2 regions of the uncultured Agrobacterium sp. genome follow, and region 2 is predicted to be linked to the other one. Evidence: riboswitches for the same ligand, from Rfam matches in the RefSeq annotation. Region 2 holds a riboswitch; the other holds the start of a gene.
What was found. A riboswitch is a leader RNA that binds a small molecule or an ion and turns the genes downstream of it on or off. The one in region 2 is predicted to bind S-adenosylmethionine.
Positions count from the first base shown of each region.

Region 1 (7,442 bases), on a different contig from region 2:
CCTTACGCCTTACGGCGTTCGCTCACCGGCTGGTAAGCCATTTTCGCGTGGAACTTGCAATAAGGCGACGCTTCAGCTGCTTCGCAGCCACAGAAGTGGAAGTCGTCCTTGAGCGGGTCACCGACGGGCCACTTGCAGGTACGTTCGGTCAGCTCCGTCAGTGTCAGGCGACGCGAGATCGGGATGACGACATTGTTGGAAGAGCGGACATATTCCATGGGCTCGACCGCGTCGATCTCCATGTCTTCCTTGAACGCGAGAGCGCCAGTGGTGCGTGCAGGTGCAGGACGGCTCGTTGCGACACGGGCCGGAGCAGCCGTGTAGCTTGCTGGGCGCGGCGCTGCTGCAGGACGCTTAGGCGCAGGGCGCGACGTGGCGACCGTGCCGCCAGCCTTGGCGCGACCTGGCAGGTTCAGGCGGTGAACCTTGCCGATGACGGCATTGCGGCTCACACCGCCCAGTTGTGCTGCGATCTGGCTTGCGCTAAGCCCTTCGGACCATAATCTCTTGAGTTTTTCTACTCGTTCGTCCGTCCAGTTCATGCCGCTTCTCCGCTCGTCGCGTTGTTTCGGGCAGAATCCACCTGCGATGCCGTGGAGTGAACCACGCGCAGGCCATTTGCCAGATTGTAGGTGACTAGTTCCGCCGCATTGCAGTCTAGTAATTGACGGTTAACCTAATCGTCGGTTGACTCCGTGACAAGAGTCGCAGGAATCATCTGGAATCGATTTTCCGGTTTTCCCCAACTTGCTTCCCCTGTGAGTCAGAAAGGCAACAGTTGGTGGTTGCTGGAAGCTTGCTTACCAAGGCTTGTAAATGCCCGAAAGTGCCGAGATTTGTTGACATTAGGTGGGGAAGTGACAATAGTGACCTCGCAATGAAGACAGCATGCAAGCCGCCGCGAGGCGGCATTTTTGATTTTCAGGGCAGGGATAACCCGCTAGCCCTATTGACAGTCGTCTGTCCCGACTTGACGTAAGGAGTGATGTCGCCATGGCCGAAACTGCCCCCAAATCCGGGCCGTTGTTCGATACGTTTTCCAGAGCCCCCTTACGCTTCGAACGAGGCGAGGGCGTTTGGCTGATCACGGAAACCGGCGAGCGATATCTCGATTTCGGTGCGGGCGTCGCCGTGACCTCCGTCGGCCACAGCCATCCCCATATGGTTGATTCTCTGAAGGCGCAGGTAGAGAAGGTCTGGCACCTGTCCAACCTTTATGAGGTTGCAGGTCAGGAAGTGCTGGCCAAGCGGCTGACCGATGCGACTTTTGCCGACAAGGTGTTCTTCACCAACTCAGGCGCCGAAGCGCTGGAATGCGCCATCAAGACCGCACGCCGTTATCAATACACCCACGGCCACCCGGAAAAATTCCGCATCATCACCTTTGAAGGCGCGTTTCATGGCCGCACGCTTGCCACCATCGCGGCTGGCGGCCAGGCCAAATATCTGGAGGGTTTCGGCCCCAAGGTCGAGGGTTTCGATCAGGTGCCGTTCGGTGATCTCGACGCGCTCAAAGCTGCTATCGTGCCTGAAACGGCAGCCCTTTTGATCGAGCCGATCCAGGGTGAGGGCGGTATCCGCGTCGTCGCGCCTGAGTTCCTGCGTACGCTGCGGGCGCTTTGCGAAGAGCACGGCCTGCTGTTGATCTTCGACGAAGTGCAGACTGGCGTTGGCCGTACCGGCAAGTTTTTTGCGCATGAATGGTCCGGCGTCACGCCCGACATCATGGCGGTTGCCAAGGGCATCGGCGGCGGCTTCCCTTTCGGCGCTTGCCTGGCAACGGCAGACGCCGCATCCGGCATGACCGCCGGCTCGCACGGGACGACCTACGGCGGCAACCCGCTGGCCATGGCCGCTGGCAATGCCGTGCTTGATATCGTTCTGGCTGAAGGCTTTATCCAGCACGTGCGCGACGTGGCGCTCGTCTTCCGCCAGGGATTGGCTTCGTTGAAGGATCGCTATCCGGATGTGATCGAGGAAATCCGTGGCGAAGGTCTTCTGCTTGGTATAAAGGCGCGGATTCCTTCCGGCGATCTGCTTCAGGCAATGCGCGCAGAACATCTTCTTGGTGTGCCGGCGGGCGATAACGTCATCCGCCTGTTGCCGCCGCTGGTCGTCACCGCTGAAGAAGCGCGTGACGGGCTTGCGCGCATCGAGAAGGCCGCTGAAGCACTTACCACCAAACTGGCAAAGAGCGCCTGACACAAGGCGCATCGAGGGCCGGCGTAAAGGGTGGCCCGCATTGATGGGACTAAATTAAATGGCAAAGCATTTTCTCGACCTTTCGGCCGTCGGCTCGCAAGACCTGCGGCTCATTCTCGAAGACGCAAAGAGCCGCAAGATCGCGACCAAGAACGGAACGGCGGACAAGCCGCTCGCCGGTAAGATGCTGGCGATGATTTTCGAAAAGCCGTCGACGCGGACCCGCGTGTCCTTCGATGTCGGCATGCGCCAGCTGGGTGGCGAAACGCTATTTCTCTCCGGCACTGAAATGCAGCTTGGTCGCGCCGAAACCATCGGCGATACGGCAAAGGTTCTGTCGCGCTATGTGGACGCTATCATGATCCGCACGACCGATCATAACCGTCTGCTGGAGCTTGCCGAACATGCCACGGTTCCTGTCATCAACGGCCTGACGGACGAGACGCATCCCTGCCAGATCATGGCCGACATCATGACCTTCGAAGAGCATCGCGGCCCTGTGATGGGCAAGACGATTGCCTGGACGGGCGACGGCAACAATGTGCTGCATTCGCTGGTCGAGGGCTCTGCCCGCTTCGGCTATAAGATGAACATGGCCGTTCCCATGGGTTCGGAACCGCTGGACAAGTATCTCAATTGGGCGCGCAACAATGGCGGCGAGATCATGTTGTGCCACGATGCCGAGCGCGCCGTTGCCGGTTCCGACTGCATCGTCACCGATACCTGGGTCTCCATGAACCAGGAGCACAAGGCGCGCGGCCATAACATCTTCCAGCCGTATCAGGTCAATGAAGCCCTGATGAAGAAGGCCAATAGAGAGGCGCTCTTCATGCATTGCCTGCCCGCACACCGCGGCGAGGAAGTGACCGATGCGGTGATCGACGGCCCGCAATCCGTGGTCTTCGATGAGGCGGAAAACCGTCTACACGCGCAGAAGGCCGTGATTGCCTGGTGCATGGGCGTCATCTGATCTGGAGTTAGGGTAAAAGCCAGGGGCGCCGCCGGGAACTTGAATTTCCAGCGTAACGCCCCATCTTTACGCCAACCAGTGCTGCCGGTTCACGGCGGCGTTTCATCAATTGTTTATCGCGACATTTGGGCAGGGGATGGTTTCGTTTTGCCATTCCCAGCTTTATCTTTGCGAGAACCGCACAAAAGACCTGCAGATCGCGGCCGAAAACGTGGCGATCGCGTCCGCATTTCGGACGGCAGGTAAGAAGGAGCAGGACCATGGCGGACGTGACCGTAGAACTGGATGATATGAACTTTGCTGGCGACGATAAGGTCGTCCCCTTCCAGGTGGAAGGGCTAGACGTTCGCGGACGCGCAGTGCAGGTCGGTCCGCTCTTGAACGCGATCTTGCAGCGCCATGATTATCCGCCCGTTGTCGCCCGGCTTCTGGCGGAAGCCTTGGTGCTGACGGCGCTGATCGGCACGTCGCTGAAATTCTCCGGCAAGCTCACGGTGCAGACCAAGGGCGATGGTCCCGTCGATCTTCTGGTCGCAGATTTTACCGCGCCGGAAAACATGCGCGCCTATGCCCGCTTCGATGAAGATCGTTTGGCAGAAGCGACGGCGGCTGGACAAACATCGCCCGAGCAGCTTCTTGGCACCGGCATTCTCGCCTTCACCATCGATCAGGGCGTGGGCATGCAGCCCTATCAGGGCATCGTGCCTCTGGACGGTTCATCGCTGGAGGAAATCGCAAGCGTTTACTTCCGTCAGTCTGAACAGTTGCCGACGCGGGTGCGCTTGGGCGTTGCCGAGTTTTTCGACCGCGACAGCGAGGGCAAGCCACGTCGTGGCTGGCGTGCCGGTGGCATCATCGCGCAGTTCCTGCCACAGGCGCCGGAGCGTTTGCGCACCCGCGATCTTCATGGTGGCGACGGTGATGAGAGCACGTTCGCGGAAGCCGACGACGACGCATGGACCGAAGCGGTAGCGCTCATCGACACGGTAGACACCGACGAGTTGACCGATCCACAGGTGCAGGTGGAGCGGCTGCTGTTCCGACTCTTCCACGAGCAGGGCGTGCGCATCTACGAGCCGCAGTCGATCATCGACAAATGCAGCTGCTCACGCGAGAAGATCAAGAGCGTGCTGTCTGGATTTTCGGCAGAAGAAATCGAGGACAGCCAGGAAGATGGCGTCGTTTCGGTGAGCTGCGAGTTCTGCTCGACGACCTATCGTTATCCTGTCGAAGAGCTGCAGGCTTGAAATTCAAGAGCGGGGTGAAAGCCCCGCTCAGTTCAGCACCCGTGCAAGTCCCGGGCTGTCCAGCGAGAAGGCTGGGATATCCACGGTGAAGACCTCACCTGTGTCCGTCTCCATTTCGTAGTGCCCGAACATCATGCCCGACGGTGTGTCCAGCGGGCAGCCGGAAGAGTACTCGTAGCTATCGCCTGGCCGCAGGTATGGCTGTTCACCCACGACGCCGGGTCCGGTAACTTCGTCCACCACTCCAGTCTGATCGGTGATGTGCCAATAACGATTGACCAGCGTCACAGCCTGGTCGGAATTGTTCGTGATCACGACCGTGTATCCCCAGACGTAGCGGCTATCGTCCGGGTCCGATTGTTCTTCGAGATAATATGGATCGACGGTGACCTCTATCTCTCTTGTCGATGCACGATACATGTTCGCGACCTTGGCTGTCTCTGGCTCTAGCATTTTAGTCTACTACACCGAATGAAGGACAGGAATGTCCGTTGACTGGGACTACGTAGTTTCAATGCGTTACGAGGCAAAAGCGTTGCGTATCAGGAGTGTTTCTCCATTCAATACGCACAAAATCATAAAAAGAGAGTAGAGAAACCATGGTTTCTCTAAAATAATACAAGCCTTAGTGCCGCCCTCGCGTGACGAGCAGAAGCTTGGAAAAATGAAGAATAAAGCCCGGTGATCGATCACCGGGCACTCTATATCACGCAGAAACCTTGGCCAACGCCGCTGCAAAGTCTTCCAGCAGATCGTCGGTGTCCTCGATTCCACAAGACAGACGCAGCGTCCCACCGGAAATGCCGAGTTCCGCACGCGCCTCATCCGTCAGGTTCTTGTGCGTCGTGGTCGCCGGATGGGTGATCAGGCTCTTGGCATCGCCGAGATTGTTGGAAATCTTGACGACTTCCAGAGCATTCTGCAGCTTGAAAGCCGCTTCCTTGCCGCCCTTCAACTCAAAGCAGACGAGCGTCGAGCCGCCCGACATCTGCCGTGCGATGATATCAGCCTGCGGATGGTCGGCCCGGCCCGGATAGATGACCTTGGCAACCTTGGTCTGGTCGGCCAGGAAGTCGGCAATCTTGCCGGCATTTTCTGTCTGCTGCTTGACGCGCAGTGGCATCGTTTCGATACCCTTCAGCAGCGTCCAGGCGTTGAAGGGAGAAAGTGCTGGGCCAGTGTGGCGGAAGTAATCCTGAAGCTCTTCCTCGATCCACTTCTTGTCCGACAGCACCACGCCGCCGAGGCAGCGTCCCTGACCATCGATATGCTTGGTGGCGGAATAAACGACGATATGCGCGCCTAGCTCCAGAGGCTTCTGGAAGAGCGGCGTCGCAAACACGTTGTCGACAACGACCTTTGCGCCGATCTGGTTGGCAAGCTTGGCAACGCCAGCAATATCCACCACTTCCAGCGTCGGGTTGGTTGGGCTTTCGAGGAAGAACAGCTTGGTGTTGGGCTTGATCGCCTTTTCCCAGTTGGCAAGATCGCGGCCATCGACCAGCGTGCATTCGATGCCGTATTTCGGCGCAAGCGTTTCTACCACCCAGCGGCAGGAACCGAAAAGCGCGCGGGCCGCAACGATGTGATCGCCGGCCTTCAGCTGGCAGAGAATGGCAGCGCTGACAGCGGCCATGCCGGATGCCGTGGCGCGGGCATCTTCGGCACCTTCCAGCAGGCACATGCGCTTTTCGAACATGTCGTTGGTCGGGCTTGCATAGCGCGCGTAGATGAATCCATCTGTCTCGCCCTTGAAGCGCGCTTCGGCGGCTTCCGAGTTTTCGTAGACAAAGCCCTGGGTCAGGTAGAGGGCTTCGGACGTTTCACCGTAGGGGGAGCGCAGCGTACCGCCATGTACGAGTTGCGTTGCCGGGCGCCATTTCTTGCTCATTTGATCACCTTCAAACAAAAAAACCGGTCGCAAAAGCAGACCGGTTGCAAGCACCCGGTCTTTTTAGCCACTTGTTTAACGTGGCTGCAAGCCGACCGGCCAAATCACCACGGGATAAGATTGCCTTACTGCCGTTAACAACTTGCGTCAATGGCTTGCTTTTGATTTTGTCGGCGCGGAACAGGGGCAATGACGATGACGAGAACCACAGGTATTCTGGCCGATGGCGCGATACGGGCGCTGTTTTCTTCCGGCCACCTGAAGAGCGAGCGGGCGCTGGATGCGGATCAGATCCAGCCGGCAAGCCTCGACCTGCGTCTCGGGGCCAAGGCTTACCGCGTACGTGCAAGCTTCATGCCCGGCCCAGGCACCAAGGTCATTGAAAAGCTGGACCGCCTGCGTCTGCATGAGATCGATCTGAGCGAAGGCGCCGTGCTGGAAACCGGCTGCGTCTATATCGTGCCCCTGATGGAAGCGCTGGCGCTGCCCGCCGATATGTCCGCCTCGGCAAACCCGAAAAGTTCCACCGGTCGCTTGGATATCTTCACCCGCGTCATCACCGACCAAGCGCAGGAATTCGACAAGATCCCGGCAGGCTATCAGGGGCCACTTTATCTCGAAGTCAGCCCGCGCACCTTCCCCATCGTCGTGCGCCAGGGCTCGCGCCTGTCGCAGATCCGCTTCCGTATTGGCCATTCGCTGCTCAACGAGAGTGAGTTGCAGACGCTTCACAACAATGAAATTCTGGTCGCAAGCGACACGCCGAACGTCTCAGGCGGCGGCATTGCGCTGTCCATCGATCTCCAAGGTTTTGGCGAAAACAATTTGATCGGCTATCGCGGCAAGCACCACACTGCAGTCGTCGATGTGGACAAGAAGGCAGCTCATGACGTGCTAGATTTCTGGGAGCCGCTCTACTCACGCGGCCGTGCCGAACTGATCCTCGATCCGGATGAATTCTACATCCTCGTCTCGCGTGAAGCCGTGCATGTACCACCGCTCTACGCGGCGGAGATGACACCCTTCGATCCCTTGGTCGGCGAATTTCGTGTCCACTACGCCGGCTTCTTCGACCCCGGCTTCGGCCACGCCAGCGCAGGTGGCACCGGCAGCCGCGCCGTTCTCGAAGTCA
Region 1 covers NZ_CAJYTV010000016.1:300,746-308,187, forward strand. The annotation lists gene QZ869_RS15010 (GcrA family cell cycle regulator) at 3-542, opposite strand; gene QZ869_RS15015 (aspartate aminotransferase family protein) at 994-2,202, shown strand; gene argF (ornithine carbamoyltransferase) at 2,261-3,172, shown strand; gene QZ869_RS15025 (Hsp33 family molecular chaperone) at 3,433-4,419, shown strand; gene apaG (Co2+/Mg2+ efflux protein ApaG) at 4,447-4,839, opposite strand; gene QZ869_RS15035 (O-succinylhomoserine sulfhydrylase) at 5,126-6,310, opposite strand; SAM riboswitch at 6,353-6,431, opposite strand; gene QZ869_RS15040 (2'-deoxycytidine 5'-triphosphate deaminase) at 6,506-7,442, shown strand, end outside.
Region 1: linked by a shared signal. The riboswitch ahead of QZ869_RS15035 (O-succinylhomoserine sulfhydrylase) and the one ahead of metA (homoserine O-succinyltransferase) in region 2 are both predicted to bind S-adenosylmethionine.

Region 2 (7,442 bases):
CGCTCGACGGCCTTGCCGAGCTTGTGCTGCTCAAGCTCTTCCTCTTCCAGCACCTTGTCGCGCCATTCCTCGAAATGGCCGAAGCCACGGCTGAGCCTGCGGGACTGGCCGCGATCGAGCCAGACGGTGGCGGTCGACACCTTCTCAAGGAAGCGACGGTCGTGCGAAATCAGCACAAGCGCGCTTCGCGTCTGCTGCAATTCGCTTTCCAGCCATTCGATGGTCGGAAGATCCAGATGGTTGGTCGGCTCGTCCAGCATCAGAATATCCGGCTCGGGCGCCATCACTCGGGCAAGTGCGGCACGGCGCGCTTCCCCACCGGAAAGGCTCGAAGGATTTTCTTGGCCGGTCAGCCCTAGATGTTCGAGAATATAGCTGACGCGATACGGATCGTCGCCCGGCCCCAGACCCGACTCGGCATAGGCCTGCACCGTCTCGTAAGCGCCGAAATCCGGCGCCTGCTCCAGATAGCGGATCGTCGCGGACGGATGACGGAACACCTCGCCGGACTGCGCTTCCACCAGACCGGCGGCAATCTTCATCAGCGTCGATTTGCCCGAACCGTTACGGCCGACAAGGCAGATGCGGTCGCCCGGCTCCACCTGCAGATTGGCGCCGTCGAGCAGCGGGGTCACGCCGAAGGTCAGCTCGATGTCGTCGAGTTTCAGAATGGGGGGTGCCAAGGCATCAGGCTCCGGTCAGATCGTAAGGACGGGCAAGGACGATAGCCTTGCCGCTTTTAAGGCGAAGGCGAATGTCGCCCTCAGCCACGTTGGACATAGTGCGCGATGAGCCGAAGGCAAGCGCAAAATCACTGAGGGGATAGCGGGCGTTCTCGATATCGAGGCCCGAAAGGGCCGTAAAACCGGCAACAGAAAACAGCGAGCCGCGCGGCAGATCGAGCACCAAATCGCCGGCAAGCAGCGGAAAAGCTTCTTCCTCACCAGACGTCAGCACCACCTGAAGTCCGCGTTCGGCCAGCGCCACAGCATAGAGCAGATGAAACTGCGCATGGTCGGATCGCTCGCCGGCAAGCGCGCCGACCAGCGTCAGGCGTTTCGCACCTCGCGCCAAAGCCTCGGAAACGGCAATCTCGCCATCCGTCTCCCCCTTGGCGGCGGGAAAAGGCTGTTGCGGCACAGCCGGCCATTCCTGCACCAGAAACGCATCGGCGGAATCGAAATCGCCCACCCACAATTCCGGTTGAAGCCCGAGCGGCCTGGCATGTTTCATGCCGCTATCGGCGGCAATCACCCGTGATCCGGCAACCGCACGGCGCAGGCGCTCCGTCACGACGATATCGCCGCCCAGCAGAATGGTGAAATGATCCGATGTCATGCCCTGCCTTATCGCGAAACACCACCTCAAGGAAAGGCGCAAACGCCGCAAAAGGCGGCCATATTGATTTTTCAGCCAGACAGGATTATGACAGCCAGCAGTGGTGATTTGCCGACCGGCTTGCAGCCACTTTAAAGAAGTCGCTAAAGGGTCGAGGAAAAAGGCAATTTCCGAGGACCGGTCGCGATTTCGCTGCCGGTTTTTTTGTGTTTGGACGTGAGAGTTCGCGATGCCCATCAAGATTCCCGATACGCTTCCCGCCTTCGAAACCCTCGTCAATGAGGGTGTACGGGTCATGACCGAGACCATGGCGATCCGTCAGGATATCCGCCCGCTACAGATCGGGCTCTTAAACCTCATGCCGAACAAGATCAAGACCGAAATCCAGATGGCTCGCCTTGTCGGCGCGTCGCCGCTTCAGGTGGAGCTGTCGCTGGTGCGTATCGGCGGCCACCGTGCCAAGAACACGCCGGAAGAACACCTCCTCTCCTTCTACGAGACGTGGGAAGAGGTGCGCCACCGCAAGTTCGATGGCTTCATCATTACCGGCGCGCCCGTCGAGACGCTGGCCTATGAGGACGTGACCTACTGGGACGAGATGAAGAAGATCTTCGACTGGACGGAAACCAATGTCCATTCGACGCTGAATGTCTGCTGGGGGGCAATGGCGGCGATCTATCATTTCCATGGCGTGCCGAAGCATGAGTTGAAGCAGAAGGCCTTCGGCGTCTATCGCCACCGCAATCTCTGCCCTGCTTCCATCTATCTCAACGGCTTCTCCGACGATTTCCAGGTGCCGGTGTCGCGCTGGACGGAGGTGCGTCGCGCCGACATCGAAAAGCATCCCGATCTCGAAATCCTGATGGAATCCGAGGAAATGGGCGTGTGTCTCGTGCATGAGAAGCGCGGCAAGCGGCTCTACATGTTTAACCATGTGGAATATGACTCCACCTCGCTCGGGGACGAGTATTTCCGCGACGTCAATTCCGGCGTGCCGATCAAGCTGCCGCATGATTATTTCCCGCACAACGACCCATCACTGACGCCGCTCAACCGGTGGCGCAGCCACGCGCATCTGTTCTTCGGCAACTGGATCAACGAGATCTATCAGACGACCCCTTACGCATTGGAGGAGATCGGCAAGGCCTCGGCCTGACACGATCGCTTCTGCGAAAAACGCATTTTCCGACGTTGCGTCAGCCGCCAAAATGGCGCAACGTCCGGCACAAATTGCGAGCGATAGGGAGAATGTCGGATGAGTGACGCAAGCGTTCGGGAGAATTTCGGCCTGACAGCGACCGGCGAAAAGGTCGAACGGGTGACGATCAGCGCTGGCGGCCTGACGGCCAAGGTTATAACCTGGGGTGCGGTCATTCAGGATCTGCGGCTTGAGGGACATCAGCCGCCGCTGGTTCTTGGCTTCGACGGGTTTGACGACTATCCGAAATACTCCTCCTATTTCGGCGCGACACCGGGCCGAAACGCCAATCGTATCGGTGGCGGCAAGTTTTCCATCGACGGCAAAGACTACCAGCTGGAGCTGAACGAGAAGGGCGTGTCGCATTTGCATGGCGGAAGCGACGGCACGGGCAAGCGCAACTGGATGATCATGGAGCACGGACCAAGCCATGTCGTGCTGCAGATCATAGATCCCAACGGTCGCGCTGGTTACCCAGGCAATTGCACGATGACGGCAACCTACACGATCCGCGAGGGCGGTGTGCTGTCGGTTGTCTATGAGACGACGACCGACCTGCCGACGATCGCCAATGTCTGCCAGCATTCCTATTTCAATCTCGACGGCGCCGAGACCGCCCTCGGCCATCATATCGAAATTGCCGCCGATCATTATCTGCCAACCGATGAGCGCCAGATTCCAACCGGCGAAATCCGCTCCGTCTCCGGAACGGTCTTCGATCTGCGTGAGCCGACATTGATGAGCCGGAAGGACGACCATGGCGAACAGGTGCTCTACGACCACAATTTCTGCCTTTCGGCAGAGCGTGTGGCCAAGCGCATGGTCGCGCATGTCCACGCGCCAGCCTCCGGCATTTCGCTCGATGTTCACACAACCGAACCCGGCGTTCAGTTCTATTCTGGTTTCAAGCTGAACACTGCCGTTCCGGGACATGACGGACGCCATTACGGCCCCTTCGCGGGCTTCTGCCTGGAAACGCAGATCTGGCCGGATGCCATCAATCACGAAGGCTTCCCGAAAGCGATCCTGCGTCCCGGCGAAACGCTTCGCCAGGAAACGGATTACATCTTCACCAAAGACTAAAGCCTATCGGTCCAGCACGCAGCCGACATAAGCGCCGGAGCCTCTTGCCCGGCGCTCGATAAGCCCCGCGAGACGCTGCATCCCGCGACCGGGCTTGCTAGCATTGCGATCGATCGGGTTCGGCAAGGACACGGCAAGTAATGCTGCCTGCCGGGAGCTGAGTTTCGACGCTGGCACCTTGAAATGGTACTGCGCCGCGGCCTCGATGCCGTAGATACCGGGGCCCCATTCGGCGATGTTGAGATAGATTTCCATCATCCGCTGTTTCGACCAGATGAAGTCGGATACGAGCGCAAGCGGCAGTTCCAGTCCCTTGCGGATGAAGGACCGACCGTTCCAGAGAAATAGGTTCTTGGCCGTCTGCATCGGAATGGTGCTGGCGCCTCGTGTCGCCTCGCCTTCCAGTGCGTCATTGACGACTCCCTGCATCTGATTCCAGTCCACCCCGCCATGGAAACAGAACTGGCCGTCTTCCGACATCATCACCGACTGGATGAGCCGAGGCGAGATATCCTCCAGAGGCACCCATTGCCGGTCGTAGCCTTGGAAAGTCACCAGATCGGCAAGCATTAGCGTCGAGATGGGTCGGATGAAGGGAATGGCATAAACGGGGATCAGCAGATAGGGCAGGACTAACAGCGCCAGCAGAAACATGCCGACACGTTTGGCGAGGCTCTTGATATCCAATTTGGGCCTGCTCTCCTCGTCGGGAAGCGCCTCATACTCCCTTTCGCTTTCCGGCGTACTGCTCACATCCCGTCCCCACTCGTTCAGATCAAGCCTTTCATATTCCGCTCGCACCATCAAGGCTACTCACCAGGGCGAAGTTCCACACCCGTTCAACAAAACATTTGCCAGCCCTTTTACCCCATGCCAAACAGCCGCGAGATGTAAGGAAGCGGTGCCATGACATTCGAGACACGGCTGCGCGATAACGCGGCAAGCACGGAAAAACTGCTGGCAGAGATCCTGACGGACAAGGTCGGTTATGACGAGATCGCACGGCCGGCCAACCTGCTGGATGCCATGCGCCATGGCGTGCTGAACGGCGGCAAGCGCCTTCGGCCTTTCCTCGTCATCGAGACAGCGCGGCTGCTCGACGGCAATGAGGCTGCAGCGCTGCGTGTGGGCGCCGCGCTTGAATGTCTCCATTGCTACTCGCTGGTGCATGACGATCTACCCGCCATGGACGATGACGATCTGCGTCGCGGCCAGCCGACGGTCCACAAGAAGTTCGATGAGGCCACAGCCATTCTGGCGGGCGACAGCCTCCTGACGCTCGCTTTCGATATTATCGCGAGCCCGCAAACGCCGCTGACCGGCGATCAGAAGACGGCACTGGTGTTGGCGCTTTCGCGCGCTGCCGGCATTGGCGGCATGGCAGGCGGTCAGGCGCTCGATCTGGCGGCAGAAAAGCAGGCGCCGGATGAAGCGGGCATCGTGACCTTGCAGGCGATGAAAACAGGCGCGTTGCTGCGCTTTGCCTGCGAGGCAGGTGCAATCATTGCCGGAAACGACGCATCTCACCGCAAGACGCTGCGCAGCTTCGGCGAAAAGATCGGCCTCGCCTTCCAGCTTGCCGACGATCTTCTCGACCTCACCTCGGATGCCGCTACCATGGGCAAGGCAACCGGCAAGGATGCCGCTCGCGGCAAGGGCACGCTTGTGGCGTTACGCGGGGAAGACTGGGCGCGTGAAAAACTTCAGGAACAGGTGTGCGACGCGGCAACCCTGTTGGCCCCCTACGGAGAGAAGGCCGATATTCTGGTGCAAGCGGCCCGCTTCATAGCCGAGCGCAAAAGCTGAGAGCTAGAGCGCCATGCGTCTCACTGGACGCACCAAGGCGCTCTATCCTGTTTAATCTACGCATCATGCTTTTCCGAAAATCGATTCCGATTTTCGGGCCGATGTTGAAGCGCCTACCACGCCTGCACACCGTCTACACACACCAAAAAGGGCCGCCAAAGCAGCCCTCTTCGAAAACGATCATTGAGGTAAAAGGCTATTAGCCGTTTTGCGTCAACGGCGAGATCAGCACTTCCACGCGACGGTTCTGGGCGCGGCCGTCGGGCGTTGCGTTGGATGCCACTGGCTGCGACGGGCCGAAGCCCATGGTGGACATGCGGCGCTGATCGACGCCCTGGCTTCCCAAATAATTGGCAACCGAGGCGGCACGACGCTGCGAGAGCAACTGGTTGTGGTTCAGGCTGCCGGTGGAGTCGGTAAAGCCGTTGACGTCGATATAGGTCTTGTTGAACTTGTTCAGAACGATCGCCACAGAGTTCAGCGTCGGGTAGAATGGCGGAATCACCTGGTCTTGATCGGTTGCGAAGGTGATGTTGGACGGCATGTTGAGAACGATGCTGTCGCCACGGCGCGTCACCGATACGCCTGTACCCTGCAGCTGCTGGCGCAGTTCCGCTTCCTGATTGTCCATATAGCCGCCGATCGCGCCACCGGCGAGCGCGCCGATACCAGCACCGATCAGGGCGTTGCGGCCCTTGTTGCCGCCGCCGATGGCTAGGCCGCCAACCGCACCGGCCAGCGCGCCAAGCCCGGCACCGCCCGCCATGTTGGAGACCTTCTGCTCACCCGTATAGGGGTCGGTCGTGGTGCAGGCGGACAGGTAGGTTGCGGCAAGCGCAAGAACAGCAAACTTCTTGATCATTGAAATCATTGCTCCGTGAGTTTTTGGAGGTAAGACACAGCAATTCTGGCATTTTCACGGTCGCTACTCACTCTGCCGCGTCCTTTTGGCCAAAACGTTTTTCGATATAGTCGATGACCAGCGCCTCGAAGTCCTGGGCGATATTCGGTCCGCGCAGTGTCAGCGCCTTTTCGCCATCGATGAAGACAGGTGCCGAAGGGCTCTCACCCGTGCCGGGTAACGAAATGCCGATATCGGCATGCTTGCTTTCGCCCGGGCCATTGACGATGCAGCCCATGACGGCGACGTTCAGCGCCTCGACGCCTGGATATTTCTCACGCCAGACGGGCATGTTCTTGCGAATGTCGTTCTGGATATTCTGTGCCAGTTCCTGGAAGACGGTAGACGTCGTGCGCCCGCATCCCGGACAGGCCGCGACCACGGGGATGAACTGACGAAAGCCCATGACCTGCAAAAGTTCCTGCGCCACCTGCACCTCGCGGGTGCGGTCGCCATTCGGCTCCGGCGTCAGAGATACACGGATCGTGTCACCAATACCCTGTTGCAACACATAGCCCATGGCAGCAGACGAGGCGACAATGCCCTTCGAACCCATGCCGGCTTCGGTGAGGCCGAGATGCAGCGCGTGGTCGGAGCGCTCCGAGAGCATGGAATAGACCGCGATCAGGTCCTGAACCTGGCTGACCTTGGCAGACAGAATGATGCGGTTGCGTGGCAGGCCGATCTCTTCGGCGAGCTCGGCGGAAATCAGCGCCGATTGCACGATGGCTTCACGTGTGACCTGACGGGCGGACAGCGGAAAGCCGGCGTCCTTGTTCTTGTCCATCAGACTGGTCAGCAGTTCCTGGTCGAGCGACCCCCAGTTGACGCCGATGCGCACCGGCTTGTCATAGCGGATCGCCATCTCGATGATGTCACCGAACTGCTTGTCCTTCTTGTCCTTGAAGCCGACATTACCGGGATTGATGCGGTACTTTGCCAGAGCCTCGGCACAGGCCGGATGATCGGCGAGCAGCTTGTGGCCGATATAGTGAAAGTCACCGACGAGCGGCACATCGATGCCGAGCCGCAGCAAACGGTCGCGGATTTTCGGAACGGCGGCAGCACTCTCATCCCGGTCCACGGTAATGCGGACGATCTCCGAGCCCGCGCGAT
Region 2 covers NZ_CAJYTV010000017.1:191,875-199,316, reverse strand. The annotation lists gene QZ869_RS16085 (ABC-F family ATP-binding cassette domain-containing protein) at 1-683, opposite strand, end outside; gene QZ869_RS16080 (thiamine diphosphokinase) at 688-1,338, opposite strand; SAM riboswitch at 1,429-1,505, shown strand; gene metA (homoserine O-succinyltransferase) at 1,568-2,494, shown strand; gene QZ869_RS16070 (aldose epimerase family protein) at 2,594-3,619, shown strand; gene mtgA (monofunctional biosynthetic peptidoglycan transglycosylase) at 3,623-4,273, opposite strand; gene QZ869_RS16060 (polyprenyl synthetase family protein) at 4,526-5,425, shown strand; gene QZ869_RS16055 (OmpA family protein) at 5,625-6,287, opposite strand; gene ispG (flavodoxin-dependent (E)-4-hydroxy-3-methylbut-2-enyl-diphosphate synthase) at 6,355-7,442, opposite strand, start outside.